DNA from 4 places in the Kitasatospora sp. NBC_00240 genome. Region 1 is predicted to be linked to each of the others. Evidence: riboswitches for the same ligand, from Rfam matches in the RefSeq annotation. Region 1 holds a riboswitch; each other region holds the start of a gene.
The links. A riboswitch is a leader RNA that binds a small molecule or an ion and turns the genes downstream of it on or off. The one in region 1 is predicted to bind cyclic di-AMP.
Positions count from the first base shown of each region.

Region 1 (7,092 bases):
TCTCGCCGGTCTCCGGGTCGAGGTCGGCGACCAGCAGCCGGATCGAGTTGGTGCCGCAGTCGATCGCGGCCACCCTGGTGGTGCTCATGCGCCCTCCTCCTCGGCCGCGCGCTTCTTCGCGGCCCGCTCGGCGGCCAGCTGCTCCTTGGCGGCGATCACGGCCGCGTGGTCCTCGGCGGTGGCGCGCTGCTCGGCGACCCGGGCCGCGCTCTCGGCCACCTCGGCCGCGGAGACGCACGGGCCCTTGGCCCACCAGTCCTCCAGCATCCCGATCGCCTCGTCGCCGAGCGGGTTGACGCCGGGGCCGGCCGCCAGCGAGTGACCGACCAGCACGTGCAGGCACTTCACCCGGTCGGGCATGCCGCCGGCGCTCGGGAAGTTCTCCAGCACCTCGATCGCGTCCCGGCGGGCGATGTAGTCCTCGTGCGCCTTCCGGTAGGCGGTGGCCAGCTCCGGGTCCTCGGCGAGCCGGGCCGTCTGCTCCTTCATCACGCCGTCCGCCTCCAGGGTGCCGATCAGCGAGGCGGCCTTGGGGCAGGTCAGGTAGTAGAGGGTCGGGAACGGCGTGCCGTCCGCGAGGCGGGGGGCCGTCTCGACGACGTCCGGGTTGCCGCACGGGCAGCGGTGGGCGACGCCGCGCAGACCGCGCGGGACCCGGCCGAGCTGGGCGGCGATCGCGGCGACGTCGGTGTCCGCGACGGCCGCACCGGGGGTGGCGTCGGAGGCGGAAGGGGTGTTCTCAGTGGTCATGGGGAGAGCTGTCTCTAGCGGGGGCAGGGGCGGGGGCGGCGGCGGGCGGGGCCAGGGCGGCCGTGTCGGCGGCGTCCACGGAGTCCCAGACGCTCGCGTACCAGGGCTTGGCGGCCTTCGCCGGGCCGGCGGCGCCGGCGCCGGCCGAGGAGGACTTGGCGGCGCCGGCGGCCGGGTCCACCGAGATGAACGGGGTCTCCCCCGGCATCGCGTAGTGCAGCCGGGCCCGGGCCTGGGCCTTGACGAACTCCGGGTCCTGCCAGCGGGCCTTCTCCCGGCGGAGCTGCTCGACCTGCTGTCTGGCGTGTTCGGCCCTGGCGCGCTGGGCGGAGATCTCCGAGCGCTGGGAGATGAACTGGCGGGTGGGGTAGGCGAGGATCGCCACCAGGGAGCAGAGCACCAGGACGAGCACGGTCGCCCGGCTGGTGAATCGCGGGCGCGCCGCGAAGCCCGGAATCTTCCAGCCTGCCATCTCCCGTTACCCCTCCTGGTCGCGCCGGTGCCCCGGCCCCCACCCTACGGGGTGAGAGCCGGGGCACCGGTGCAGCGGCTGTGTGTCCGCCCCCGTACTCGGGGCGGACAGCTCTCGCCGAGGGCGTCAGCCCTCGTGGCGAGGTCAGGCCTCGTACTTGAAGCGCGGGAAGGCACCCCGGCCGGCGTACTCGGCGGCGTCGTCGAGGATCTCCTCGATGCGCAGCAGCTGGTTGTACTTGGCGACGCGCTCGGAGCGGGCCGGGGCGCCGGTCTTGATCTGGCCGCAGTTGGTGGCGACGGCGAGGTCGGCGATGGTGACGTCCTCGGTCTCGCCGGAGCGGTGCGACATCATGCAGCGGTAGCCGTTGCGCTGGGCCAGCTCGACGGCGTCCAGGGTCTCGGTGAGCGAGCCGATCTGGTTGACCTTCACCAGCAGCGCGTTGGCGGTGCCGGTCTCGATGCCCTTGGCGAGGCGCACCGGGTTGGTGACGAACAGGTCGTCGCCGACCAGCTGGACCTTGTCGCCGAGCTTGACGGTCATGGCCTTCCAGCCGTCCCAGTCCTGCTCGTCCAGCGGGTCCTCGATGGAGACCAGCGGGTACGAGGCGACCAGCTCGGCGTAGTAGTCGATGAGCTCGGCCGAGGAGAGGCCCTTGCCCTCGAACTGGTAGGCGCCGTCCTTGTAGAACTCGGAGGCGGCGACGTCCAGCGCCAGGGCGACGTCCTTGCCGGGCACGTAGCCGGCCTTCTTGATGGCCTCGACGATGAGGTCGAGCGCCTCGCGGTTGCTGTCCAGGTTGGGGGCGAAGCCGCCCTCGTCGCCCAGACCGGTGGAGAGGCCGCGCTCCTTCAGCACGCCCTTGAGCGTGTGGTAGACCTCGACGCCCCAGCGCACGGCCTCGGAGAAGGACTCCGCGCCGATCGGAGCGATCATGAACTCCTGGATGTCGACGTTGGAGTCCGCGTGCGAGCCACCGTTGAGGATGTTCATCATCGGGACGGGCAGGACGTGCGCGTTCGGGCCGCCGAGGTAGCGGAACAGCGGCAGGTCCGAGGCCTCGGAGGCGGCGTGGGCCACGGCGAGCGAGACGCCGAGGATGGCGTTGGCGCCGAGCGAGGACTTGTCGGGGGTGGCGTCCAGGTCGAGCATGGCCTGGTCGATCAGGCGCTGCTCGGTGGCGTCGTAGCCGACGAGCTCCGGGCCGATCTGCTCGATGACGGCCAGGACGGCCTTCTCCACGCCCTTGCCGAAGTAGCGGTTCTTGTCGCCGTCGCGCAGCTCAAGTGCCTCGAAGGCACCGGTGGAGGCGCCGGACGGGACAGCGGCACGGCCGGTGCTGCCGTCGTCGAGGCCGACCTCGACCTCGACCGTGGGGTTGCCACGCGAGTCGAGAATCTCACGGGCTACGACGACATCAATGGACGGCACGAGGCATCTCCTAGCGGAAGCAGGTATCCGCGGACCGTTGTGGAGTCCTGCGGACGATTGCGGAGTCGTTACGACCAGAGCCTAACCGCACGGGCTCTCCCGGCCACGTCGGCCTGGGTCCCGTCTCAGCGTGTGGCCGGGCTACCCACCGGTAGTTCACCTGGATGCCCCACGGGATGCACCCAGAGCGGGGCGAAAGCGGGCGAAGGGGGCCGCACCGGACGGCACGACCCCGCGCGCCGTGCTCAGCCGAGGTTCAGGACCTGGCCCGGCAGGATGAGGTTCGGGTCGCCGCCCACCACGGAGCGGTTGCCGTCGTACAGCGCGCCCCAGCCGCCGGCCACGTCCTGGCTGCCGGCGATCCCGCCCAGGGTGTCGCCGGGCTGCACGGTGTAGGCCCGCCCGGTCGTCGCGGCGGCGGGGGTGACCTGCGCGGCCGGTGCGGCGGGCTCGGCCGTGGGGGCGGTGCGGGTCTCGGACGCGTCGTCGCCCGCGTGGCGCTCGTAGACGTTCTGGTGGCTCGTCCAGTGCCAGCCGCCGTCGACCTGGTACCAGAAGACCTTGTTGGCGGCGTCCCAGCCGGTGCGGCCGGAGAAGTCCGGGTCCTGGGCCTCGCCGCGACCGGACGAGGCGCCCTGGTCGTCCGTCGAGACCTTCGCCCGGGTGGCCCGGGCCGGCTTCGACTGCGCCGGCTTGGCGGGCTTGGCGGTGGTGGGGGCGGGCTGCGCGCTCCTGGTGCCGGTGTCCTGCGAGGCGCTCTGCGGGGCGGCGTCCGCGGTGTCGACCTGGGCGGAGGCGCCGCCCTTCGTCAGGCCGGCCTTGACCGAGCAGACCGGCCAGGCGCCCGGGCCCTGCGAGGAGAGGACCTTCTCCGCGACGGCGATCTGCTGACCCTTGCTGGCCTTGTGCGCCTGCGGGGCGTACTGGCCGCCGCCGAAGGCCTTCCAGGTGCTCTGGCTGAACTGGAGTCCGCCGTAGTACCCGTTGCCGGTGTTGATGCTCCAGTTCCCGCCGCTCTCGCACTGGGCGACCTTGTCCCAGACGGACACGGGGGCCGCGTGGGCGCCGGTGGCGGCGAGGAGCGGCATCGCGAGCCCGACGCCGGCGACGCCGGCCACGGCGATGGCCTTCTCGGTCTGGGTACGACGACGGTGACGACCGTTACCAACGAACAGCATGGACAAGTCCCTCTCCGCACGCCTGCGAGGTGAGCTGTCGGGTTCGGACCGGGAGGTGGCCCGGCCGCCTCGGGCGGAATCCTTCTTCCACCTGATGCGGCTTCACCCCAAGCCGTGGGGAACGGCAGAAAATCCTGGGTCCCCCGCCCCTGCCCAAGGGTCTGGTCGGTTTCCCGGCAGCGCGGCGGGCAGGACTCGGCGTTCCGCGCACGGGTGTTCGCAGCTGCGAACACCAGGGAGAGTAGACAGATCCTCACATCAATCACAAGCTCATATCGCATACATCACACGGAAATTACGACAGTCGGCGGATCGTTTACAAACCACGCCTAAATGTCCGCATTGATGCATGTTCTGAGCGCCCGTGAGCGAGTCTGTCCGACACGCCGTCAGCGTGACCGGGCCGGTCAGAGCGCCTTCGCCGGGGTGAATTCGACCGGGAGTTCACGAAGTCCACGCATGATCAGCCCACCGCGCCAGCGAAGTTCCTCCGGTTCCGCCGCAAGCCGCAGATCAGGCAGCCTGGTGAGCAGCGTGGCCAGTGCGGCCTGGCCCTCCAGCCGGGCCAGCGGCGCGCCGATGCAGTAGTGGATCCCGTGGCCGAAACCGAGGTGCGGATTGTCCTTGCGGGCGATGTCGAGGGTGTTCTCGTCCGCGAAACGTGCCGGATCGCGGTCCGCCGCCGCCAGCACCACCAGGACCGGGTCGCCGACCGGGATGTCCACCCCGCCGATGGTCAGCGGACGGGTCGCGAACCGCCAGGTGGCCAGCTCCACCGGGCCGTCGTAACGCAGCAGTTCCTCCACCGCGGTGGCCAGCAGCGCGCTCTCCCCCGCCGCCACCGAGTCCTGCAGCAGCGCGCGCTGCTCGGGGTGGCGCAGCAGCGCGTAGAAGCCGTTGCCGATCAGGTTGACGGTGGTCTCGAAGCCCGCGAACAGCAGGATGAAGGCCATCGCGGCGGCCTCGTTCTCGGTGAGGTGCTCCCCGTGGTCACCGGCCCGGATCAACCCGGAGATCAGGTCGTCGCCCAGGTCGGCCCGCTTGCGGTGGATCAGCTCCAGCAGGTAGGACCGCATCTTCTTCACCGCGCGGGCCACCCCGCCGCGCGGGCCGCCGCCGTGCCGGATCATCATGCCCGCCCAGTCCCGGAAGTCGTCCTGGTCCTCGGGCGGGACGCCGAGCAGGTCGCAGATCGCGTAGATGGGGAGTGGGAAGGCGAACTCGTGGATCAGGTCGGCCGAGCCGCGCCCGGCGAAGGAGTCGATCAGCCGGTCGGTCAGCTGCTGCACCCTGGGCTCGAACTCCGCCACCCGGCGCGGTGTGAACGCCTTCGAGACCAGCCGCCGCAACCTGGTGTGGTCCGGCGGGTCGATGTTCAGCAGGTGTGTCATCAGGTCGGCGCTGCGCTCACCGGGGATCCCCACCCGCCCGGTGCGGTGCGCCTGCTCGCTGTGGTTCGCCGGGTTCTTCGAGAGCCGCCCGTCGGCCAGCGCCTGCCGGGCCTCCGCGTACCGGGTGACCAGCCAGGCGTCCACGCCGCTCGGCAGTGTGGTGCGGTGCACCGGGGAGTGCTCGCGCAGCCACGCGTACGCGGGGTAGGGGTCGGCGGCGAACTCCCACGTGAAGAGGGGAGGCTGGGCGGGGTTCGGCTGATCCGGCATGACCTGACGGTATCCGGTGGCCGGCAGGCGTGAGCCTGGTCACCTGATGGGTAATCCCTGTCGCAGAGGGTCGTGACGTGCCTAGGATCCTCCGACATGTCTTTGGTGGGCGCCGGTGCGGTGTCGCCCACAGGGAGGAGCGCACCCATGCGGGTAGCCGGGGCAGTGGTGGTCATCGCGGTACTGGACGGCGGTTCGGGAGCCGATCTGGCCCGCCGTTTCACGGCCGCCGGCGCCGCCGGGGTGCTCATCGCCGACCAGCACCCCAACCGGGCCGAGGACCTCGCCGCCGAACTGGACCGCCCCGGCTGCCCGGTGGTCGGGGTGTGCGGCGACATCCACCGCCCCAGCGACGTGGCCGCCCTGGTCGACACCGCGGAGAAGCACCTCGGCCCGATCGACCTGTTCTGCGTCGCCGGGCCCGACGGCGAGCGGATCGTCTCGCCGGCCGAGCTGCCCGGCCACCTCGACCGGCTCGCCGAACTGCTCGCCCTCGTCGGCGAGGCGATCAGCGAGGTCGTCCCGCCGCAGCGCCGGCCCGCGGACGACCAAGCGCTCACCGGCACCGCCGCGGGCACCGAGCGCGGCTGACGCCGGACCCGTCCGACCCCGCGCCACCCGACCTCGCGCCGTCGGCCGCGCTCCGTCCGACCCCGGCCGGCCGCCCGCGTGCCCGGCGCAGAGCCCGGGCGGCCCGGCTCAGTCCGCCAGGCCCTCCGCCGCCCGGACCTCCCGGCGGTAGCCGCGGGCACTCGCCCGGAGCGCGGCGTCCACGTCCACGCCGGCGTCGTGCGCCCGCTGCGCCACCGCGAGCAGCAGCCGGCCCGCCGACTCCGCGGTCAGCTCCGCCGGCAGCTCGTACGGGGCGTCCGGCACGGCGGTGAAGCCCGCGCGACGTACCCGGGAGACCAGCTTCGCCGCGTACGCCAGTGCCGGCAGGCCGGCCGGCACACCGTCCAGGACGGACTCGCGCTGCTTCTCGGCCGCCTTCAGCTGCTCCCAGTTCGCCTCGACCGCGGCCGTCCCCTCGGCCTCGACGTCGCCGAAGACGTGCGGGTGGCGGTACATCAGCTTCTCGACGATGTCGCCCGCGACGTCGTCGATGGAGAACGGGTCCTCGGAGTGCTCCTCCGCGATCCGCGAGTGGAAGAACACCTGCAGCAGGACGTCCCCGAGCTCCTCGCGCAGTGTCTCGCGGTCGCCCTCCTCGATCGCCTCGACCAGCTCGAAGGCCTCCTCCACCAGGTACTTCACCAGCGAGGCATGGGTCTGCTCGGCGTCCCACGGGCAGCCGCCGGGCGACCGCAGCCGGTCCATCACCGAGGCCAGGTCGAGCAGCCGCGCGCCCGGCAGGTCGTAGGAGCCGGGCAGCAGCTCGATCTCGGGCACCGACCCGGCCTCCTCGACCGCGAGCCGGGCGAGCGCGTCGGTCAGGCCCGGGTCGCCGTCGGGGCTGCCCAGCCAGACGGTGACCCGCTCGGGCCCGGCGGACAGCCGGCGGGCCAGCGCGGGGGCGGTGCCACGCTCGACGATCTCCACCTGGACACCCGCCTGGCGGACGGCGGGCAGCTGCGGGTGCGCCGGGTCCGCCGCCAGCACC
Region 1 is NZ_JAPEMU010000001.1:4,172,508-4,179,599, forward strand. It holds gene OG689_RS17550 (Ppx/GppA phosphatase family protein) at 1-88, opposite strand, end outside; gene OG689_RS17555 (DUF501 domain-containing protein) at 85-750, opposite strand; gene OG689_RS17560 (septum formation initiator family protein) at 740-1,222, opposite strand; gene eno (phosphopyruvate hydratase) at 1,367-2,653, opposite strand; gene OG689_RS44820 (transglycosylase family protein) at 2,899-3,831, opposite strand; cyclic di-AMP (ydaO/yuaA leader) riboswitch at 3,837-4,008, opposite strand; gene OG689_RS17580 (cytochrome P450) at 4,239-5,492, opposite strand; gene OG689_RS17585 (SDR family NAD(P)-dependent oxidoreductase) at 5,640-6,083, shown strand; gene OG689_RS17590 (MazG family protein) at 6,192-7,092, opposite strand, start outside.

Region 2 (7,092 bases), 2.8 Mb from region 1:
TACGAGCAGGACCTGCTGGACGGCATCGACCGTCCGCACGCCGGCGCCGAGCGCTGACCGGCCGGCCCTCGGGCGCTCCCGCGGCTCCGGGCCCGGTGTGCCCGGCCGACGGCTCCACGCCGCCTCAGCCGGTGCCGGAGAGCCGGGTGCGTATCTCGTCCCTCCAGCGCGCCGTGAAGTCGTCCAGCCCGGTGCCCAGCTCCGTCCGCAGCACCTGGTCGAGCCGTGCCTCGCGGTCCGGGCCGGGGCCCGCCGCGGCCACCGCCCGGTAGAAGGCGACCAGCCGCTGCGGCCCGTACCGGGCGGCGATCAGGTCGCAGGCCAGCCAGGACAGCTCGTACGCCTGGGCGATGCCCGCCGCCCCGGCGGTGAAGTCCGCGTCGGCGGGCAGTGCGGCGGGCACCCGCCCGGCGGCGACGTCGCGGGCGAGTTCGGGGGCGATCTGCCGGGCGGTGCGGCCGGTGCCCAGGTAGCCGGTCCAGTCCGCGGCGCCCTCGGAGAGCCAGAGCGGGGTCCAGGGCCGGGTGTCGGCCCGGGTGGCGACGTGGGTGGCCTCGTGGGTGGTGACGACCTGCCGGCCGAGCTCGCTCAGCCTGGTGTACGCCTCGGGGTTGACCAGGACGCGGTCGGCCGGGGTGTGCGAGGGGGCGCCGGCCGCGGCGGTGGTGACGGCCGCCATGTCCGCCCAGTCGGCCGGCGGGACGTCCAGCAGCCGGGCGAACTGCTCCTGCCCGGCCGGCAGCTCCAGCAGCAGCCGGCCGGCCCAGTCCCCGCCCCAGACCGCGCCGACCGCCGAAACCGCCCGGTCGGCGACCTCCACCAGTGCGGCCGGCCGGACGGCGCCGCCGGACGTGGCCAGCACCAGGCAGTGCGCGCCGGCGGCGGCCTCGACGGCGCCCAGGTCCCAGAGCGGCACGGCGCCGCCGTCCGGCTCCTCCCGCCCGACCCGCCAGGCGCCGGCCTCCCCGGCCAGCTCCAGCCGCCGGGAGAACAACGCGGGGTACTCGTCGTAGCCGGCGATCCGGACCGCCAGCTCGGCCCGTGCGGTCACCCGGCCGGCGGCGTCCGGCGGGCCGGTGGAGGTGACCCGGTAGGCCAGTGCGGCCAGCGGTACGGCGGCGGTCCTGGCCAGCAGCTCAGCGGCGGCCGGGCGGCCGGCCGTGGTGCTGCCCGCGGCGGCGGCCGCCGGGTCGTGGGTACGCACCGCGTCGGCACGGGCGGCGAGCAGCGCCGACAGCTCGGCGGCGCCGGGACCCCGCGCCGCGGCGGGGCGGGCGGCGGTGGCGGGCGGCAGCGAGAGCTGGGCCAGGCCGCCGGCGGCCAGCAGCAGCGCACCGCGCCGGGACAGCACACGGCGACCCGCCCCGCCGGCTGCACGGGGCAGGTCGCGCGGCAGGTCGCGGGTGAGGTCCGCCTGGAGCGGCCGGGGAGGGCTCAGAGCCGGACCACCTCGGTGACCGGCATCGCGTTGACGCTCTCGTAGCGGACCCGCGCGCCGGGGTAGGGGGCGTGCACGACGACGCCGCCGCCGGCGTACATGCCGACGTGGTGCCTGTCCCCGTAGAAGATCACCAGGTCTCCCGGTCGTGCATCGGCCAGGGCGACCCGCTGTCCCGCGCGCGCCTGGCCCTGCGAGGTCCGCGGCAGGCTCACGCCGGCCTGCCGCCAGCTCCAGTACATCAGACCCGAGCAGTCGAACGCGCCGGGCCCGCTCGCCCCGTACACGTACGGGGAGCCGATCCTGGTGACGGCGGCGGCCAGCGCGGCGGCGGCACGGTCCGAGGCCGGCGGGGCGGTGCCGAGGTCCAGCCGGTCGGTGCCCCGGGTGGCCCGCTGCTCGGCGTCCCGGGCGTCCTGGGCGGCCAGCCGGGTCCGGCCGGCCACGCCGAGGCTGTTCAGCAGCCGCTGGGCCTCGGTCAGGCGCTGCTGGATCTGCTCCTTGTTGTCGGCCAGCGCCCGGCGGGCCTCCTCCAGCTCGGCGAGCTTGGCGGTGGCCTCGCTGCGGCGCTGGTCCAGCCGGCGTTGCCGCTCGGCCACCTCGCGCAGGGTCTCGCTCTGCCGCTCGGCGACCTGGTCCAGGCTGCGGGCCCGGGACAGGTAGCCCTCCGGGTCGGAGGCGAGCATCAGCTGCGCGGTCGGGCCGATCCCGCCGGCCCGGTACTGGGCCGCGGCGACGGTGGCGAGTTCGCCGTGCAGCCGGTTGAGCTCCTCCTGGCCGGCCGCCACCTGCTGCTGGAGGGCGCCGCTCTCACCGAGCAGCCGGCGCTGGTACTCCAGTGCGGCGTTGTACTTCTCCGAGGCCTGCTCGGCCTCGTCGTAGATCTGGTCGACCTGGGCCTTGACGTCCTTGCGGTCCGGCGGTCCGTCAGGCACGCCGGGGGCGGCGAAGGCGCTGCCGCCGGCCGCAACACCCAGCGCGGTGCCGGCGGCGGCGGTGAGCACCAGCGCGCGGACCAGCGTGTGCACACCTGGCAGTGGGTGACGGCGGTGCATCGCCATGCGGCGCGGCTCCATTCCTGCGGCCGGGCCACCGCCGCCGCCCGGAGTGGGCGACCGTCCGAGCGGAGGTCCGGGGGCAGACGTTAGCGAGTCCTCGCGACCGAGTCCAAACCCCTCCCAACCCGAATATTTGACCCCCAATCGGACATCAGCTCGGGCAGCCGGAACGCCGCAGGCCCGGCCCCCGGACGAACCGGGGCCGGGCCTGCGGAAGGAGCCGGCGAAGCTGCGGCGCGGGCCGCGTCAGATCCGGACGATGGCCGAGATCGGCATCACGGTCGCGGACTCGTAGCGGACGTTCGCACCCGTGTGCGGGGCGTGGATGATCTGGCCGCCACCCACGTAGAGGCCCACGTGGGTCATGCCGCCGTAGTAGATGATGAGGTCGCCGGGCTGCGCGTCGGCGATGTTGGTGCCGATCCGCTTGCCGGCCGAGGCCTGCGCCTGCGAGGTGCGCGGCAGCGACACGTTGGCCTGGGCGTAGGCCCAGCCGGTGAAGCCCGAGCAGTCGAAGGAGTTCGGGCCGGTGGCGCCGTACACGTACGGGGCACCGAGCTTGGTCTCGGCGGCGGCGATGGCGGCGGCGGCCCGGCCGCTGGCCGGGACGCTCGAGGGCGCCGGGGTGGAGGCGGCCGCGGTCGAACCACCGCTGCTGAGCGGGCTGCGGGTGGTGTCGCGGGAGGCGCGGTCGGTCTGCGCCTTGGCGGCGTCGGCCTTCGCCTTGGCGTCCGCGGCGGCCTTGGCCTCGGCGGCCTTCAGCGCCTCGCGCTCCTGCTCGGTCAGCGTGTTGAGCAGCTGCTGCGCCTTGGCGAGCTTGCCCTGGACCTCGTCCTTGCTGGCCTTGAGCTGCTGGGTGGTGGTGTCCAGCTCGGCGAGCTTGCCCTGCGCCTCGGACTTGTCCTGGTCCAGCTTGCGCTGCTGGGCCTGGAGCTCCTTCAGCGCGTTGCTCTGCGAGTCACCGGCCTGGTTGATCGAACCGGCCTGGTTGAGGAAGTTGTCCGGGCTGGTGGAGAGCATCAGCTGGACGGTCGGCGAGATGCCGCCGTTGCGGTACTGCTCCGCCGCGATCTCGGCGAGGCCGCCCTGGAGATCGGTCACCTGGGCCTGCTGGCGCGCCACCCGGTCCTGGATCTCGCCGACCTGCTTCTGCAGGTCCTGCTGCTTGGCCTGCGCACCGTTGTAGGCCTCGGTGGCGACCTCGGCCTGCTCGTTGAGCTGGTCGACCTGCTCCTTGACCTGGTCCTTGGTCTGCACCGGGTCGGCGTGGGCGCCGGCCTGGGCGGACAGGGCCACGGCGGCGGCAGCGGCAGCAGTCATGATCGAAACTCGGGCACGACCGGCGGGCTTGGGACGACGATGGGACGCCACGAAGGCGGACTCCTTCTTCCTACGGCCGCCTACCGGGTGAGCTGACGGGTTCGGGCTGGAAGAGATGCCCTACGACGCCTCACCGGCCCGACGTCTCACGACGACCGGCCGACCTGGCGCCGATTCACCCCGAGGAACGTGGTTCCCCGGCTCCGTTCCACAGCTCCCCCGGAGGGGCTTCCCCGTCGGGCAGTTGACTGCCCGTGCTGCTTCTCGGACTCGGCGGTAACCCCCGCCGCCACCCAGGCTGGGTGATCGACTGCGCGGTGGTTCGAGGCATGACCCTAGTAACGAAACCGTGATCCGTTCAAATCGTTGTAGGAAAAAAGTTGGAACTCCACCCAAGTTCGATTGTGATTATGACCGGATGTGACCATCCGTCCACCCTGGGCTGATGGTTTTTCATCATGTGGTCGCCAGGGACCCCGGGGGCACGTGTTCCAGATCACAGCGGGATGTCGGGGCGCCCGGGCATGTCGAAGGTGGCAAACAATCAACAAATGTCCGAAATGGGCCCGTTGTCGCCCGTTCGGCAGGACCTCACCCGCTCCCGGGAGTCCCTACGGCACCGCCCGCCCCGGCGGTCCGACGCTCGCCGCGCCCGGACGCATCAGGTGACCCCCCGCACCCGGGGCCCGGCCCGCTCGGCCCGGACGGCGAGGGGGCCGGGCGCTAACCGCGCCCGGCCCGCGCCTCCCGGTGCGTCAGACCCGGCGGATGGTGTTGATCGGCATCGCGTCGGCCTTCATCACCTTGACCACGTCGCCGGTGTGCGGCGCGTGCACCACCAGCCCGTTGCCGATGTACATCCCGACGTGGTGGCGGTCGGAGCCGTAGACGACCAGGTCGCCCGGCTGGGCCTCGGCGAGCGAGGGCACGCGCACGCCGACGTTGCCCTGGGACTGCGAGGTGCGCGGCAGCGAGACGCCGGCCTGGCCGTACGCCCACACCATCAGGCCCGAGCAGTCGAAGGTGCTCGGCCCGGTGGCGCCCCAGACGTACCTGGCACCCTGCTTGCTCATCGCGTTGGCCACGGCGACACCGGCGTAACCGGCGGCCTGCGGCAGCGAGCCGAGGTCCACCCGGACGGAGTCGCGGGAGGCGCGGCCGTCGCCCTGGACCACCGAGGCGCGGTCCGCGGCGCTGAGCGAGTTCAGCAGCGCGTTCGCCTCCTGGAGCTTCTTGTTGACGTCCGCCTTGGCCTGGTTCAGGTCCCGGGTGGTCTCGTCCAGCGAGGAGAGGATTGCCGCGGCCTCGATCTTCTGCTGGTCGAGCCGGCGCTGCTGGTCCTGCAGACCCTTCAGCGCCTCCGCCTGGCTGGAGGTGGCCTGCTGGACGCTGGTCGCCTGCTGGAGGTAGCCGGACGGGTCCGAGGCGAGCATCAGCTGGACGGACGGGTCGATGCCGCCGGTGCGGTACTGCTCGCCCGCCACCTCGGCCAGGCCCGCCTGAAGGTGGGTCATCTGGTCCTGGCCCCGGGCCACCTGGTCCTGGATCTGGTCCGCCTGCTTGCGAAGCTGGTCGGCCCGCTCCTTGGCGCCGTTGTAGCGCTCGGCGGCCTGCTCCTGCTCCTCGTTGAGCTTGTCGACCTGCGCCTTCACGTCCTCCTTCTTGGAGGGCGTGGTGGGCGCGGCGTGCGCGCTCATCTGGGCGGACAGGGCGACCGCGGTCGCGGCGGCAGCGGTGAGCACGGTCACCCGCGCGCGGCTCGGCTGCTTCGGACGGCGGTGGGAGGCCAAGGACCGGCTCCTTCTTCCTGCGGGCTCACCCGAACGAGTGAGTATCCGGAAAATAGGTTTGACGCCAGACCCTAGTGAAGATCAGCGCATTCCGCCACTCCCGCAGGGCCACCAACTTGAGGCCTCGGCCGGGAATTCACCTGACCCACACACTCCCGCCGTCCAGGCCCTGACCAGCTGTCAAGGCCGGCCGCCCGGCATCCGGGCCCCGGGCCGCCCGACGCGCCGGCCCGCACCCCCCACGGGGCCCGGGACCGCCGCCCAGGCGTTCGGCCGGCAGCGGACCGGCCCGGCTCAGGCCCGGGCCAGCCGGTTGAGCAGCAGGACGGAGGCCACCGGGCGCGCGCCGGCGTTGCGCACGCCGTCCGCGACCTCCCGGTCGGTGGAGACCACCACCACCGGCCGCCCCTGCGGCTCGGCCCGCACCAGCCGGCGGATCAGCTCGTCCGCCGTCTCCCCCGTCCGGCTGAACCGCACCCTGACCCCGCGGGGCGGCGCCATGATCACCGGGACGTCGAGGTCCTGGCCGTCGAAGACGCAGGTGACCTCCGCCTGGGTGCGCTGCGCCAGCATCGCCAGCCCGCCGAGCAGCCGGATCCGCTGCTGTTCCAGCGGCAGCGAGGGGTAGCCGGTCTTGGTGACGTTGTAGCCGTCCACCACCAGATGGACCTGCGGGATCGCCAGCAGCTGGTCCAGCAGCGCCGGATCGTCCTCGGCGAGCGCCCGGCGGGCCACGTCGTGCGGCGAGGCCGAGGCCGGCTCCACCGCCTCCACCAGGTCGGCCGGGTGGATCCGGGCGACCGGCAGCGCCAGCTCCCGCTGCAGCCCCTGCGCCGACTGCAGGACGGTGTCGAGCAGCAGCCGCAGCCGCATGTCCTCCACGCTGCGCCCCTCGCGGGCCGAGCGCCGGCCGTGCTCGACCGCCGTCTCCAGTTCGGAGATCCGGTGCTTGAGCCGCCGGGCCTCGCTGTCGGCGGCGCTGCGCTCGGCGGTCGACGAGCCGCGCAGCGCCTCCAGTTCGGCGGCCAGCTTGCGGGTCTCGGCCTGCGCCCGCCGGGTGTCGCTCTCCAGCGAGCGCACCTTCTTACGCAGCGACTCCGCCTCCTTGCGCACGCTCTCCGACTCGGCGCGCTGGCGCTCGAGGTCGGTCCGCGCGGCGGCTCGCAGCTCGGCCAGTTCCGCCTGCAGCTTCTCGGCCAGCCGGGCCGACTCGGCGGCCGCGCCCTCGGCGCCGGCCCGCTCGGCGAGCTCCCCCGCCTGCTCGACCAGCCGGGCCCAGCCGTGCGGGCGCAGCAGGTAGGCGGCGGTGGCGACGTCCATCGGGTCGGCGGCGCCGGGCACGGTGCCGGCCTCCAGCGCCTTCACCAGGTCGGGCTGGCCCAGCCTCAGCCGGTCCGCTATCCGCACCCGGAACGCGGGCTCGGACTCCAGCGCGGCGGCCAGCGCCGTGGCCGCGTACTTGGCCCGCCGGGCCGGCGTGAACTTG
Region 2 is NZ_JAPEMU010000001.1:6,932,162-6,939,253, reverse strand. It holds gene OG689_RS29705 (glycosyltransferase 87 family protein) at 1-57, shown strand, start outside; gene OG689_RS29700 (hypothetical protein) at 125-1,351, opposite strand; gene OG689_RS29695 (NlpC/P60 family protein) at 1,435-2,499, opposite strand; gene OG689_RS29690 (NlpC/P60 family protein) at 2,743-3,816, opposite strand; cyclic di-AMP (ydaO/yuaA leader) riboswitch at 3,878-4,054, opposite strand; gene OG689_RS29685 (NlpC/P60 family protein) at 4,572-5,606, opposite strand; gene OG689_RS29680 (NYN domain-containing protein) at 5,901-7,092, opposite strand, start outside.
Region 2: another riboswitch for cyclic di-AMP. It lies ahead of OG689_RS29690 (NlpC/P60 family protein); the one in region 1 lies ahead of OG689_RS44820 (transglycosylase family protein).

Region 3 (7,092 bases), 3.4 Mb from region 1:
CCGCGTTCTACTCCTTCCTCACCGCCTGGGCCGAGGTCGCCTTCGCCTCCACCTTCATGCTCAGCTCCGACAAGTACACGCTGGCCGTCGGCCTGCAGACCTTCGTCAGCGAGCACGACGCGCAGTGGAACCTGATGGCCGCGACGGCCGTGCTGATCGCGATCCCGTCCTCCCTGCTCTTCTACCTGGTCCAGCGTCACCTCGTCACCGGCCTGACCGCCGGTGCCTCGAAGTCCTGAGCCCTCTCCTCTCGTCACCGCCTGTCGCCGCGCACCGGCCGCCTCACCCCGGCGGCCGGTTCGACACCTAGTCCCCAAGGGATGACTGTCCATGACCCAGAACCTGGCCGACACCTCCCGGCCCGCCGCCGCCGTCCCCGCTGCCACCACCGTGGCCGCCGACAACGCCGGCCGGTCCAGAGGCTGGTGGCGGGAAGCGGTCATCTACCAGGTGTACCCGCGCAGTTTCGCCGACTCCAACGGCGACGGCATGGGCGACCTCCCGGGCATCCGCAGCCGGCTGCCGTACCTGAAGGACCTCGGCGTGGACGCCGTCTGGCTGTCCCCGTTCTACGCCTCGCCGCAGGCCGACGCCGGCTACGACGTCGCCGACTACCGCGCCGTCGACCCGATGTTCGGCACCCTGCTGGACGCCGACGGCCTGATCCGCGACGCCCACGGGCTGGGCCTGCGGATCATCGTCGACCTGGTCCCCAACCACTCCTCGGACGCCCACGAGTGGTTCCAGCGCGCCCTGCGCGAGGGCCCCGGCTCCGCGCTGCGCGAGCGCTACCACTTCCGCCCCGGCAAGGGCGAGAGCGGCGAACTCCCCCCGAACGACTGGGAGTCCATCTTCGGCGGCCCGGCCTGGACCCGCACCCGGAACCCCGACGGCACCCCGGGCGACTGGTACCTGCACCTGTTCGCCCCCGAGCAGCCCGACTTCAACTGGGAGAACGAGGCCGTCGCCGACGAGTTCCGCTCCATCCTGCGGTTCTGGCTGGACATGGGCGTCGACGGGTTCCGGATCGACGTCGCGCACGGCATGGTCAAGGCCGCCGGCCTGCCCGACCTCGGCTCGCACGACCAGCTCAAGCTGCTCGGCAACGACGTGATGCCGTTCTTCGACCAGGACGGCGTGCACGACATCTACCGCGTCTGGCGCAAGATCCTGGACGAGTACCCGGGCGAGCGGATCGGCGTCGCCGAGGCCTGGACCCCGACCGTCCAGCGCACCGCCAACTACGTGCGCCCCGACGAGCTGCACCAGGCCTTCAACTTCCAGTACCTCGGCACCCACTGGGACGCCGCCGCACTGCGCGAGGTCATCGACGTCTCGCTGGACGCGATGCGCCCGGTCGACGCCCCGGCCACCTGGGTGCTCTCCAACCACGACGTCACCCGGCACGCCACCCGCTTCGCCAACCCGCCCGGCGGCACCCAGATCCGCAACCCCGGCGACCGGGAGCTCGGCCTGCGCCGCGCCCGCGCCGCCAGCCTGCTGATGCTCGCGCTGCCCGGCTCGGCATACGTCTACCAGGGCGAGGAGCTCGGCCTGCCGGACGTCACCGACCTGCCCGACGAGGTCCGCCAGGACCCGTCCTTCTTCCGCCAGGCCGGCCAGGACGGCTTCCGCGACGGCTGCCGGGTCCCGATCCCGTGGTCCGGCACCGAGGCCCCGTACGGCTTCGGCCCGGACGCGGGCGGCCCCAGCTGGCTGCCGCAGCCCGCCGAGTGGGCGCAGCTCAGCGTCGAGGCGCAGACCGGCGACCCCACCTCCACCCTGGAGCTCTACCGCAGCGCCCTCGCCGTCCGCCGGGAGCACCCCGCGCTCGGCGCCGGCACCGGGGTGAGCTGGCTGGACGCCCCCGAGAGCGTGGTGGCCTTCCGCCGCGACAGCGCGCTCGGATCCTTCGTCTGCACCGCGAACACGGGCTCGGAGCCGGTCCGGATGGCGGCTCCTGGCCGTATCCTGCTCTCCTCGGCCGAGGCTGTCGTGCTGGACGGAGAGATCGATCTGGCGGCGGACAGCACCATCTGGTGGGCGGTGTGACGTGGTTGCAATAGGCTCTGGGATCGTGACTACGGCGCGACTCTCGGACATCGCGGCGCAGGCGGGGGTCAGCGAAGCGACCGTCAGCCGCGTCCTCAACGGCAAGGCGGGCGTCTCCGCCACCACACGGCAGACCGTGCTGGCGGCGCTCGACGTGCTCGGCTACGAGCGGCCGACCCGGCTGCGCCAGCGCAGCGCGGGGCTGATCGGGCTGATCACCCCCGAGCTGAGCAATCCCATCTTTCCCGCGCTCGCCCAGGTGATCGAGCAGGTGCTCAGCCGCCACGGGTTCACCCCGGTGCTCTGCACCCAGACCCCGGGCGGCTCCACCGAGGACGAACTGGTGGAGATGCTGGTCGAGCGCGGCGTGGCGGGCATCGTCTTCGTCTCCGGCCTGCACGCGGACTCCACGGCGGACCATGACCGGTACGCCAAGCTCACCGGCCGCCAGGTGCCGTTCGTGCTGATCAACGGCTACAGCGAGAAGATCGCCGCGCCGTTCATCTCGCCGGACGACCGGGCCGCCATGTGGATGGCCGTCCAGCACCTGGTGGAGCTCGGCCACGAGCGGATCGGCCTGGCCGTCGGCCAGCGCCGGTTCGTCCCGGTGCTGCGCAAGATCGAGGGCTTCACCGCGGCCATAACGGACCTGCTCGGGGTGAGCCGCGAGGAGGCCGAGGGCCTGGTCCACCACACGCTGTTCAGCGTGGAGGGCGGCCACGCGGCGGCCGGCGCCCTGCTCGACAAGGGCTGCACCGCGATCGTCTGCGGCAGCGACATGATGGCGCTCGGCGCGATCCGGGCCGTGCGCCAGCGCGGCATGGCCGTGCCGCAGGACATCTCGGTGGTCGGCTTCGACGACTCGCCGCTGATCGCCTTCACCGAACCGCCGCTGACCACGATCCGCCAGCCGGTCGAGGCGATGGCCACCGCCGCCGTCGACGCCCTGCTGGAGGAGGTCGGCGGGAACGCCGTCCAGCGCGGCGAGTTCATGTTCCAGCCGGAGCTGGTCATGCGCGGCTCCACCGGCGCCCGGGCCAACCGCGGCGACTGAGCACAGCCGGTCCAGGGGCGGCCCGCGCCGCCCCTGCCGGACAGGATTGGGCCCCGACGCGTCCTGGACGCGTCGGGGCCCACTGCTGTCCGTCCGCCCTTCGGGCCGGCTTACCCGCCCGTCGGCCGTGGCCCGAGGGCCCAGGCTCAGCCCTCCTGGGCGGTGGGCCGGTCCGGGGTGACCCGCCGCCCGTCGGCGGCGTCGCCGGTCCGGGCCTCGGTCCGGTGGCCCCGGGCCAGGTAGTCACGGACGATCAGCTCCACCGCGTCCTGCGGACTCCTGGTGCCGGCGAGCAGCATCGCCTCGATCGCGAGGTCCGAATCCAGCGTGACGGTGATCCTGGGCATGGCGACTCCTCCTCGGGTACGGAGGGCCAGCTTGCCCGCTGCCGACGCGATTGGCCATGGCCGCCCCGGGCGGCCGCAGCCGTGTCCCCGCCGGGGCGTCCGGGGGCCGCGCGGCCGCTCGGCGGGGCGTGGAGAGCGGGCTCCGAGGTCTCCCGTCGGGCGGACCCCGGACCCCGGACACCCGGCCCGACGACCCGACGACCCGACGACACCGTCCACGGCCCGGCGACCCGCCGCCGTCCCCGCGGCCCGGAACGGCCGACACCGCCGCCCCGGGGGAGCGACCAGACTCTCCCGGGACGGCGGCGCGCTTGCGGCGGCGTCAGGTGCCGCGGACCGCTGCCGGATCGGACCGGGACGAACCGGTCCGAAACGTATCGAACAGGACCGGCGACAGGCCGGACCGGGGGCGGATCAGATGCGGCCCGCGAAGTCCGGCGCCCAGTTGGCGATGGTCTCGGTGCGGACCCCGGCGCTCGGGTTGGCGGCCTCGACGTAGCTGCCGTTGCCGGTGTAGATCGCGACGTGGTAGACGCCCGAGTCGCTGCCGTTGTTGGACCAGAACAGCAGGTCGCCCGGCTGCAGGCTGTCCAGCGAGACGTGGGTGCTGGCGGCGGCCTGGTCGGCGGCCACGCGCGGGATGGAGATCCCGGCCGCGCGGAAGGCCGCCTGGGTCAGGCCGGAGCAGTCCCAGCCACCGTTGCCGGTGCCGCCGTAGATGTACGCCTGGCCGACCTTCGACTGCGCGAAGGAGACCGCGGCGGCCATGCTGCCGGAGGCGGCGGGGGCCTGGGCGGTCGAGGCCTGGGCCGCCGGGGCGGCGGCTTCGGCGGCGGCCGGCTTGGCCGAGGTGGTCTTGGTGGCGGTGGCCGAGTCGGACTTGTTGAACCAGTCGAACTTCTTGGCCGAGTCCGAGCTGTCCGAGGACTTGGTGGCGGTCGCGTCGCCGCCGCCCAGGGCCAGGTGCTGGCCCGGGTAGATGGAGTCGGGGCCCTCGGTCAGGACGGACTTGTTGAGCTCGTACAGACGCTCCCAGCCACCCTGGACGTGGTTCTTGTCGGCGATGGCGGACAGCCAGTCGCCGGCGATCACGGTGTAGGTGCGGCGGTCGTCCTTGGACCACTTGCCCTGCTGCGACCAGGACTTGCTGCCGGACCAGGAGTCGGCGGAGCCCTTGGAGCTGTCGCTCTTGGCGGGGGCCTGCGCGGCCGGCGCGGCGGGCTTCGCCGGGGCGGCGGGGGCCGGGGTGGCGGGGGCCGGGGTGGCGGGCTTGGCGGCGGCCGGGGCGCCGGTGTCCACGGCGGCCGGGGTGCCGCCCTTGGTCAGGCCGGCCTGGATCGAGCAGACCGGCCAGGCGCCGGGGCCCTGCTCCGCGAGGACCTTCTCGGCGGTGGCGATCTGCTGGTCCTTGGTGGCGAGGTCGGCGCGCGAGGCGAACGCCGTACCGCCGAACGCGGCCCAGGTGCTGTTGGTGAACTGGAGGCCGCCGTAGAAGCCGTTGCCGGTGTTGATGCTCCAGTTGCCGCCGCTCTCGCACTGGGCGACCTTGTCCCAGGTGGCCACGGAGGCGGCGCTGGCGACACCGGAGGTGAGGCAGGGGATGGTGAGGCCGACGCCGGCCACGCCAACGGCGGCGATCACGCGACGGGTGCGGCTGGACAGACGGGTGCCGTTGGTGGGCAGCATGAAGATGTTCCTCTCCCACGCCTGCGAGGTGAGCTGTCGGATTCGGGCTGGAGTTGCCCGGCCGTGCTGAGCACGGCTTCACCCCTAGCCCCTGGACCGGTGCGAACCGGTCCGGGGCGACTTACCTGGGTCCCCCGCGCCTGCCGTGGTGCGTATTCGCGCTGCCAGCGCATCCGACGGCAGGCCTCGGCGTTGCGGATGAACTGGGTCCGTGTGACCACGAACGGGGAGCACGTTAAGCAGACTTAAGTTCAAACCGCAAACATGTGTGGCGCTCGTCACAGGACCCTGGATTCGTTGTGGCACACGGGTCGACATGATCAAAAATGCCCGATTTCAGGTAAATGCCGTGCCGTCGGAGAGTTCTGCCTGTCCTTCAGGGGATCCCCGGGCGACCTCACGGGTGCGACGGAGGGCACGGAACCACGGCGGCCGAAGGCCCGCAACCGGAGGGCGGGAGGCTCGCTCCCGTGACCAAAGTCCTTGCGGAGCAATCTGGTACAACGCGCGACAGTCCGGTGTAATCCGGCATTTGGGTACAGTCGGGCATTTGCTATCGAGGCGGGGCGAATCATTCGACGGGGGGCCTGGCCGGCTCGCCGTCGGTGCCGTGGTGGGTGTCGGCGGGGGTGGGGAGCTGACGTTCTTAATATCGGGCAATTTGGATCAAATAGGGCATATCTTGGCAATTCCTTCCCCGCGTCGGGAGGTGAGCCCCGGTCATGCCCTTCCGGGATGCCGGGGCCGGCCGGTCGCGCCGTACCCGCCCCGCACCTCGCCGGGGAGGCGGGCGCCGGCCAGGGTGCCGGAGTGGCGACCTCCGAGCGCCGGGCAACGGCCCGCGGACGGTCCGCCCCGCCCCCGTCGTGAGATTCCCCCGGGCGGCGCGGGGGTGCGGGCCGGGGAGTGCCGGCTCCGGGGTGGCACCGCCCTCACGTCCCGGGCACCCGGATCGGGGCCAGGCCCGGCGTCGGACCTGCCGTCACCGTCCGGCCTGCGCACCGGAGGACGGGCAGGTGCCCTCCCGTCAGGATGTGGTCCGCGCGTCGGATTGCCGGCGGAGCCACCGTCACCCGGCAGGAGCGGCCGGCCGGGACTTCGTCCGTCCCCGGACCGTCGTCGGAGGGGGCGTCATCTTCCGAGGCGGCCTCAGCCGCCGCACCCGGGCGGCCGTCTGCCGCGGCGACGCTCCCGGGTTCGCCGTGCCCTGCTTGCCCTGCCGACCGAGCCCTGCGGCGCGCGTCGCGGACGAAACCGGTGCGCGAAGTGCGGCCCGCCGTCGGACCCGCCCCCGACGGGCGACGGACGGCCTCCGGTCAGGCGCCGAGGAGTGGCCGTGCGCCTGCTCGGCGGAAGCGCGGACCGGTGTTCCTCGGCGGGTGTCGGGGTGCCGTTCGGGGCCTCCCGATCGACCCGCCGCGCCGCCCGTTGCCGCCCGCACGCCCTCGCTCCACCCCGCTGCTTCCGGGCCGTCACACGTCCGGGCCTGACCTGCGCTCAGGCCGGTCCTGGGATCGGACCGTTGCCGCCCCCGGGCGCGATGCGGGCCCCGGTCCTGAGGCGCCCTGCCCCGCCCCCGAGGTAGCCGGCGCCCGCCCGGTGCCCGGTGGGCGGGTTCGGACCCCGGGAACGCCGCAGGGGCCCCGGACGGATCCGGGGCCCCTGCGGGCGGTCGTCACGGCGCGGAGGTCACTCCGCGGCCTGCTCGTGCTCCGGCTCCTGCTCCCGGGCCTGCTCCAGCTGGGCCAGGGCGACCTCAAGGGCGGAGAGGTAGGTGGAGGCGACCAGCTGGCCGACCGTCGGGTAGGCGCCGAGCGGGGCCGCGCTGGGGCAGCCGGTCTCCTCCGCGGCGGTGGCGAGCAGCTCGGGGTCGGCCTCCGGGCCGATCACGAGCGGCGCCAGCGCGGGACGCTGCGAGCCGGTGGCGCGCAGGTGGTCGACGGCCGCGGCCAC
Region 3 is NZ_JAPEMU010000001.1:7,588,497-7,595,588, forward strand. It holds gene OG689_RS32555 (carbohydrate ABC transporter permease) at 1-239, shown strand, start outside; gene OG689_RS32560 (glycoside hydrolase family 13 protein) at 331-2,052, shown strand; gene OG689_RS32565 (LacI family DNA-binding transcriptional regulator) at 2,078-3,106, shown strand; gene OG689_RS32570 (hypothetical protein) at 3,253-3,453, opposite strand; gene OG689_RS32575 (transglycosylase family protein) at 3,868-5,139, opposite strand; cyclic di-AMP (ydaO/yuaA leader) riboswitch at 5,145-5,341, opposite strand; gene OG689_RS32585 (hypothetical protein) at 6,829-7,092, opposite strand, start outside.
Region 3: another riboswitch for cyclic di-AMP. It lies ahead of OG689_RS32575 (transglycosylase family protein); the one in region 1 lies ahead of OG689_RS44820 (transglycosylase family protein).

Region 4 (7,092 bases), 410 kb from region 1:
GACCCTAGGGCTTGACCGGCCCCCGCCCCCGGTGGTGCGGAAGCCGACCGCCGACCGGCGCGCCCGCCCGGGCTCACGCCGGGCTCAGGCCGGGTTCAGGCCGGTTCGAGGAAGAGCTCCCGCAGGCGGGCCAGGCCCGCCTCGCCGAGTCCGGCCCCGGCCAGGAACGCGGGCAGGGAGCCGTGGCGTTCGCGCAGCGCGGCCAGCGCCCCGGTGATCAGCCCGGGGCCGACGATCTCGGTGAACCGGACGACGCCGTTGGCGTCCAGGTACTCCTGCGGGACGCCGTCCAGCAGCCCGAGGCCCAGGTTGGAGAGCAGGTAGTCGTCGACGATGTCCTCGTCGGGGACCCCGAGCACGCTGAGCAGCACGGCCACCGCGATGCCGGTGCGGTCGCGGCCGACGGCGCAGTGCAGCAGCGCGGGCAGCGCCTCGGGCTCGGTGAGCCGGCCGAGCAGGGCCGGCAGGGTGCCGGCGGCGGCGTCGGTGATCAGGCGGTACGCCTCGTCGAGCGGCTCGCCGTAGTGGTCGACGCCGTCCTGCGGGAGCAGCGGGTGGTGGGCGGTGCTGACGTCCAGGCCGTCCAGGCGGTCGGGCCGGACCAGCATCTCCGCCGGGTCCCGCAGGTCGAGGACGGTGCGGACGCCGAGCTTGGCGAGGGCCCGGCTGCCCTCAGGGGTGAGCTCGGCGAGCCAGCCGGACCGGTACAGCAGCCCGGTGCGCACCCGCCGGCCGTCGGCGGCGGCGAACCCGCCGACGTCGCGGGCGTTGCGGACGCCGGGTATGTCGAGCAGGCGGTGGGCGCCGGGCACGGCCGCAGGGCCGCCGGTCACGGGCGGGTCGGTGAGGTCCATGGGCAGACACGCTAACGGCTGGGCGCCCCGGCGGGTCGGCGGATCCGGGAGCGGGCGTGGGTCAGCACCAGGATCCGCCGGGTGCGGCCGTCGCCGGGACGGGGGAAGGCACGGATCTCGCTGCTGACCCGGTGTCGGCCGAGCTCCCGGCGCAGGTCTGCCAGGTGCGGGCAGCGCCGGCCGTCGCCGTCGTGCAGGGGGTAGATCCGGGCCTCGCCGCCGGGGGCGGTGACCCGGACGAGTTCCAGCAGTCCGGCGAGCTGGTGCCGGGGGCCGAACTGGCCGGGGTAGGCGAGCAGCAGGTACCCGCTGAGGGTGAGGGCGAAGGTGTGGTCGGCGAACGGGAGCCTGGGCAGCGCGGCGGCGACGTAGTCCTCGGGGTGGGCGGCGGTGTCGGCGGCGAACAGCCGGCGGGCGCGGTCCCAGCTGCGCAGGTAGCGGTCGGGCGGGAGGTCGCGGGGGGCCGGGTAGAGGTGCGGCGTGGCCCGCATGGCCCCGGCCATCGCGTCCCGGCCGGCCAGCGCGCGGGCGGTGACGGCGGGCAGCGGCGCGGCGTACGCGGGGTCGGCGGCGATGACGTGGCAGCCGAGGGCGCGGGCCTCGGCGGTGAGGCCGGCGGCCCCGCCCGGGCAGTCCAGGACGGGGCCGGCGACGGCGGCGAGGGCGGCCCGGGTGAGGCCGAAGAGCCCGCAGTACTCGTCCAGGGGACGCGAGGTCAGCAGGATCTCGGGGGCGGCTGGTTCGGCCATGACGATCATCGGACCACGGGCCGGGGCTGCCCGCACCCGGGACGGTCCGGCGGCGTGGTCCGCCGCCGGACCGTCCCGGCCTGCCTGCTTGCCTCCCTGCCTGCTTGCCTCCCTGCCTCCCTGCCCGCCTGCCCGCCTGCCCGCCACGGGTGCCCGCCGCAGGTGTCGGGCTCAGCCGCCGAGCAGGCCGCGGACCGCCAGCCGGTTGACGTTGGTCGTCGCGCGGACCAGCAGCGGGGTCAGGAAGACCAGCACGAACCCGACCGCGGACATCCCGGCGATCTGCACGGGTGACTCGATGAAGTACTGGTGGTGCCGGCCGTCCTTGGTGAAGTCGAAGAGCTGGTAGCCGGGCCACGGCGTCCAGCGGGCGAAGACCCAGTGGTAGAGCGGGTAGGCGGCGACCACCCAGCCGGTGACCAGGAAGGTCAGCGACAGCGTGAAGGTGAGGATCGCCCAGGGGAACATCAGGACCAGGTACAGCACGGCCTTCCAGCCGGCCGCGTCGCCGAGGCGGCCGGTGACGCCGCCCCAGAATCCGGGACGGGCCGGCCGGACCGGTGCGGGGGCCGGGACGTCCAGGGCGAGCAGGCCCCGGGCCCGGGCCCGCTCCAGGGCGCCGAAGCCCCGGGCCGAACCGAGCAGCGCCACCAGCACCGGCAGCCCGATCGCGGTGACCAGGGTGCCGAGGCCGAGCGAGAACAGGGTGACGGCGACGACGAACCCGGCGACGGCGATCGGCAGGCCGCCGAGGGTGAAACCGACCTCGCGGAAGTACGAGCGGCTGAACGGCGCCCGCCAGAACCCGGGGGCCGGCCGGGCCCCGCCGCCCCGGGCCGGGCGGTGGGCCTCGTAGCCGTCGTACTCGCCGCGTTCCGCGCTGCTGCTGATCATGGCCGCCTCGGTCCCTCGTGGTGTTCCGGTTCGCTTCCTGCTGACACCTCAACGGTCCCGCGGACGGCGCGGCGGCGGTATCCGGCCCACCGGCCGGTCCGGGGTGGGGTTAACCCCCTGTCAGCCGCCCTGGGCGGTCCACTCGTCCTCCAGCAGCGAGTACTGCTGGGCGTCGTGCCAGGTCCCGCGCAGGTACAGGTCGTGCCGGATCCGGCCCTCCAGCTGGAACCCGGCTTTGGTCAGCACCCGGGCGGAGGCGGTGTTGGCGGGGTCGACCCGGGCGTACAGCCGGTGCAGTCCGAGGGTGCCGAAGCCGAAGCCGCAGATCAGCCGGGTGATCTCGCTGGCGTAGCCCAGGCCCCAGGTGTCGCGGCGCAGCGCGTAGCCGACGAAGCCGGCGCGCTGGGGCTCCACCCCGAGCACGGCGTTACCGATCGGCACGGCGTCCTCGCCGTCCTCCAGGCGGGTCACGGCCAGGCGGTAGGTGCTGCGCGGATCCTTCTGCGCCTCTTCGAGGTAGAGCGCGATCTGGTCGGCGCAGGTCTCCCGGTCGCGTGGTTCGAAGGGGAGGTATCGGGCCGTCTCGGGATCGCCGAAGACGGCGTGCAACGCGTCGATGTCGCCGGGGGTGTGGTGGAACTCGCGGATGACCAGACGCGGGCCGGTGAGCAGTACGGGGACCATGTCCGCCAACGGTACAGCGGCTACCGTACGTCACATGAACGACGATGACCTGCGGCTCGCCCCTCGTACCCGGACCGCCGAGCTGACCGCCTGGGCGCGGGCCCAGGACCGCGGGCCGGTGGCCGAGGGCCCGCTGCGGGCGGTGCTGACGCTGCTCGAACTCGGCGGCGGCCGGATCCGCGACGGCTGGCCCGAGCTGACCTCGGCGGCCGTCGAGCACCTGCTGTACGAGCGGCTCTACCTGTACGTGCAGCCGGCGCCCGGCGAGGACCCGCTGGCGTACGGCGCGGCGGTGCGGCTGCTGATCGACCATCAGCGGGCGGCGAAGCGGCTGAACGCCAAGCGGCAGGAGCGGCTGCTGGCCGAGGCCGAGTGGCAGGGCGAGGTGGCGACCGGCCTGCTGCGCCGCGCGGACCTGGTGACCTGGCCCCGGCTGTACACCCTGCTGCTGCGCGCGGACGGCGTGGCGGTGGACGACCCGGCGGCGGTCCGGGCCTGGCTGGACGGGTTCCGCGAGCTCGGCCCGGCGGAGCGGATCGCGGCGTACGAGGCGCTGGAGGACTCCGGCGTGCTGGACCGGGTGGACGGCGACGGCGGCTGGGGTCCCACCCGGCTGATGTCGGTCGGGATGGCCACCGACGGAGCCCGGATGCTGCTGGAGAACGGGCTGATGGAGCGCAGCTACCGCAACCTGGCCGAGCTGAACGCGCTGGGCCGGCCGATGCCGCAGGAGCTCGCCGGGGACTTCGAGTCCTTCGAGGCGGCGGCGGCCGTGGAGGCGATGCGGCTGTTCGGCGAGTGGACGGTGCCGGGGCTGCCCCGGCTGCTGGTGGAGGAGTACTCCGACCTGGCGCCGGAGCCGGGCCCGGAGGAGATCGAGGCGTACCTGGCGCAGCTGCCCCAGGAGCCCGAGGGCGAGGTCGGCCCGGACGGCCAGGAGCAGTGGGACGGTCAGGAGCAGTGGGCCACGGAGGAGGAGTGGGCCGGCGAGGAGCAGTGGGCCGAGGAGGACGCTGCGGCGCCGGGCTCCCCCGAGGGGTCGGCCGGGGCGCCGGAGCCGGACCGCCCGCGGGAGTGACGGCCCGCCGGTCCCGGCGGGGGCCGGGGCCGGGAGGGTCCGTCAGGGGGTGGCGGCAGGCCCGGCGGGGCGTGCCGCCGCCCGCCGGCACGAGGGCCGACCCGTCGGGGCAGGGCCCCATCCGTCAGGGCGGGCCGATCCGTCAGGGGGTGAGGCCGCGCTGCTCCAGCCAGCTCTCCGGGTCGACGGGGGCGCCGCCGTCCGGGCGGACCTCCAGGTGCAGGTGCGGGCCGGTCACGTTGCCGGTGGCGCCGACCTTGCCGATCTGCTGGCCGGGCACGACCTTGCCGGAGGCCTTGATGATCGAGGAGAGGTGGCAGTACCAGATCTCGGTGCCGTCGGGCAGGGTCTGGATGATCCGGTAGCCGTACGAGCCGGACCAGCCGGCCGAGGTGATGGTGCCGGAGCCGACCGAGTACACCGGGGTGCCGGTGGAGGCGGCGAAGTCGAGGCCGGTGTGCAGGTGCGACCAGTACGAGGCGCTCTGCCCGTAGTGGGCGGAGAGGAAGTAGTCGCGGACCGGCAGCTGGATCGCGGCGAGCTTGGCCTTCTCGGCGGCCGCGGCGGCCTTCTGGGCCTCCTGCTGCTGGGTGGCGCGCTTGGCCTCGGCCTCCTTGGCGGCCTGCAGGCGGGCGCCCTCCTCGGCGGCGGTGCGCTGGCTGTCGGCCTGCAGCTGGATGCGGGCGGCGAGGGCCAGGCCGGGATCGGCGGAGAGCACGGTGGTCTCGTCCGGCGAGATCACGGCGGGTGCGGCGGCGGGGGTCGCGGAGGCGAATCCGGTGGCGCCGAGGGTGGCGGCCACCGCGGTGACACCGAGCAGCGGGCCGGTTCCGCGGGTCTGACGGGGCATCCGGTGCCGGTTGCTGTCGGCCGGCGGGGCGGTCTCGTCCCGGGCCTCGCCGTACGCACCGCCGTGGGCGGGCGGCCAGGGGTGGTCGAGCAGCTGGGTGCCGGTGGAACCCGGGAGGTGTGCCGGAGAGTGCGACGACGCCACGGAGGCGCGCTCCTTTCCTTCCTTCGCGCCTACCGGGTTAGCTGACGGGTTCGGAGCAGGAAGGTCTCCTACGGCCGGGCCTGGGCCTGGCCGATTCACCCCAAGGAACGGTGGTTCCCCGGCTCCCTGACCTGCCCCGGAGGGCCGGTCGTGCGGGATTAGGCGAGCGCACGGTGCCGTGGATACGGCGTTGCCGACCGCGCTGCGTTATCAAACGTTAATCCTAGGAGCCCCTGATTCCAAGCCGTCCAGGGAGGGCAGTCAACATTTTCATGGGGCGGAATGGGCGATTTGGCATGGTTACCATCCGGGGGCACTACGGATCGTGAACAGGCGTCAACAAACCGCACCTGAATCTGAGTACCCGTACTCATGTGCGCGACATGACGCTTGGCCATCCTGGCCGCATGAGCACCTCGATGCAGTCACGTACCACGGCGGCGTACTACGTCCAGGCCGTGCTGTCCTTCGCGATCTCCGGCGGCGCCCTGGCCGTCGGCATCGCCTACCTGCCGGTAGGCGCATGGACCAGGGCCTTTCTGGGCATCGGCCTGCTGTACACGGTGACCTCCTCGTTCACCCTCGCCAAGGTGATCCGTGACCGCCAGGAGAGCACCGAGATCGTCACCCGGGTCGACCAGGCCCGGCTGGAGAAGCTGCTGGCCGAGCACGACCCCTTCAAGGTGGAGGGCATCTGACGCCCTGCCGGGCCGGTGCGCAGGGCGCCGCATCCCGGCGGCGGGCCGGGCGCACGGCGGCCGGCCGAATCGGACACCGGACGTCACTCCTTGACAGCTAAGGCTATTAGCCTTAGCTTTATGGCTATCGGCAAGTCGCCGACGGCACGGCCCACAGGCCAAGGAGGCCCGCGATGTCCACCACTCCTCTCGCGACCCGTTACCTCGACGTCCCCGGCGGGCGAATCGCCTTCGACGACACCGAGCACGGCAGCGGCGCGCCCGTCCTCCTGGTCCCCGGCATGCTCGACTCCCGCTCCGCCTACCGCCACCTGCACCCGCTGCTGGCCGGGGCCGGCCACCGGGTGATCACCATGGACATCCGCGGCTTCGGCGAGTCCTCGATCCCGTGGGACGACTACTCCCCCGCCGCCATCGCCGACGACGTCCTGGCCCTGCTGGACCACCTCGGCATCGAGCGCGCCGTACTGGTCGGCAGCTCCTACACCGGCGCCAGCGTGGTCAAGGTCGCCGGGGACGCCCCCGACCGGGTCGCCGGGATCGCCCTGCTGGACGCCTTCGTCGAGAACCTGCCGCAGACCGCCTTCCAGCGCGGCCTGGTCAAGGTGCTCGGCTCGGCCGTGATCCAGTTCCCCGCCTTCTGGGGCATGTACCAGAAGCTGGCCTTCCCCACCGCCAAGCCGGCCGACTTCGCCGAGTACCGCGCCGAGCTGGTCGCCTCGCTGCGCACCCCGGGGCGGAAGACCGCCACCCGCGGCTACGTCCGCGGCGACTCCGCGCCGGTCGGCTGGTCGGCCGCGGTGACCTGCCCCGCGCTGGTCGTGATGGGCAGCAAGGACCCCGACTTCCCCAAGCCCGAGGTCGTCGCCGACCGCCAGGCCGCCGCGCTCAACGCCCGCAAGGTGATGATCGAGGGCGCCGGCCACTACCCGATGGCGGAGTTCCCGCAGGCCACCGCCGACGCACTGGTGCCCTTCCTGGCCTCGCTCACCGAGTCCCGGCCCAGCACCGCCGACACCCAGGGCTGAGCCCGCCCCGCGCCCGGCCACCCCGCGCGGGCCGCCTTCCCCCACCGCGCCGCACCTCGGCGCCGCACCACCCTTCTGGAGGCCCCCATGCCACGCGCCGGACTGACCCCGGA
Region 4 is NZ_JAPEMU010000001.1:4,582,772-4,589,863, forward strand. It holds gene OG689_RS19320 (hypothetical protein) at 1-8, shown strand, start outside; gene OG689_RS19325 (tyrosine-protein phosphatase) at 96-854, opposite strand; gene OG689_RS19330 (hypothetical protein) at 866-1,603, opposite strand; gene OG689_RS19335 (sensor domain-containing protein) at 1,775-2,497, opposite strand; gene OG689_RS19340 (GNAT family N-acetyltransferase) at 2,618-3,181, opposite strand; gene OG689_RS19345 (hypothetical protein) at 3,216-4,259, shown strand; gene OG689_RS19350 (M23 family metallopeptidase) at 4,402-5,253, opposite strand; cyclic di-AMP (ydaO/yuaA leader) riboswitch at 5,266-5,428, opposite strand; gene OG689_RS19355 (YiaA/YiaB family inner membrane protein) at 5,661-5,951, shown strand; gene OG689_RS19360 (alpha/beta fold hydrolase) at 6,125-6,979, shown strand; gene OG689_RS19365 (TetR-like C-terminal domain-containing protein) at 7,067-7,092, shown strand, end outside.
Region 4: another riboswitch for cyclic di-AMP. It lies ahead of OG689_RS19350 (M23 family metallopeptidase); the one in region 1 lies ahead of OG689_RS44820 (transglycosylase family protein).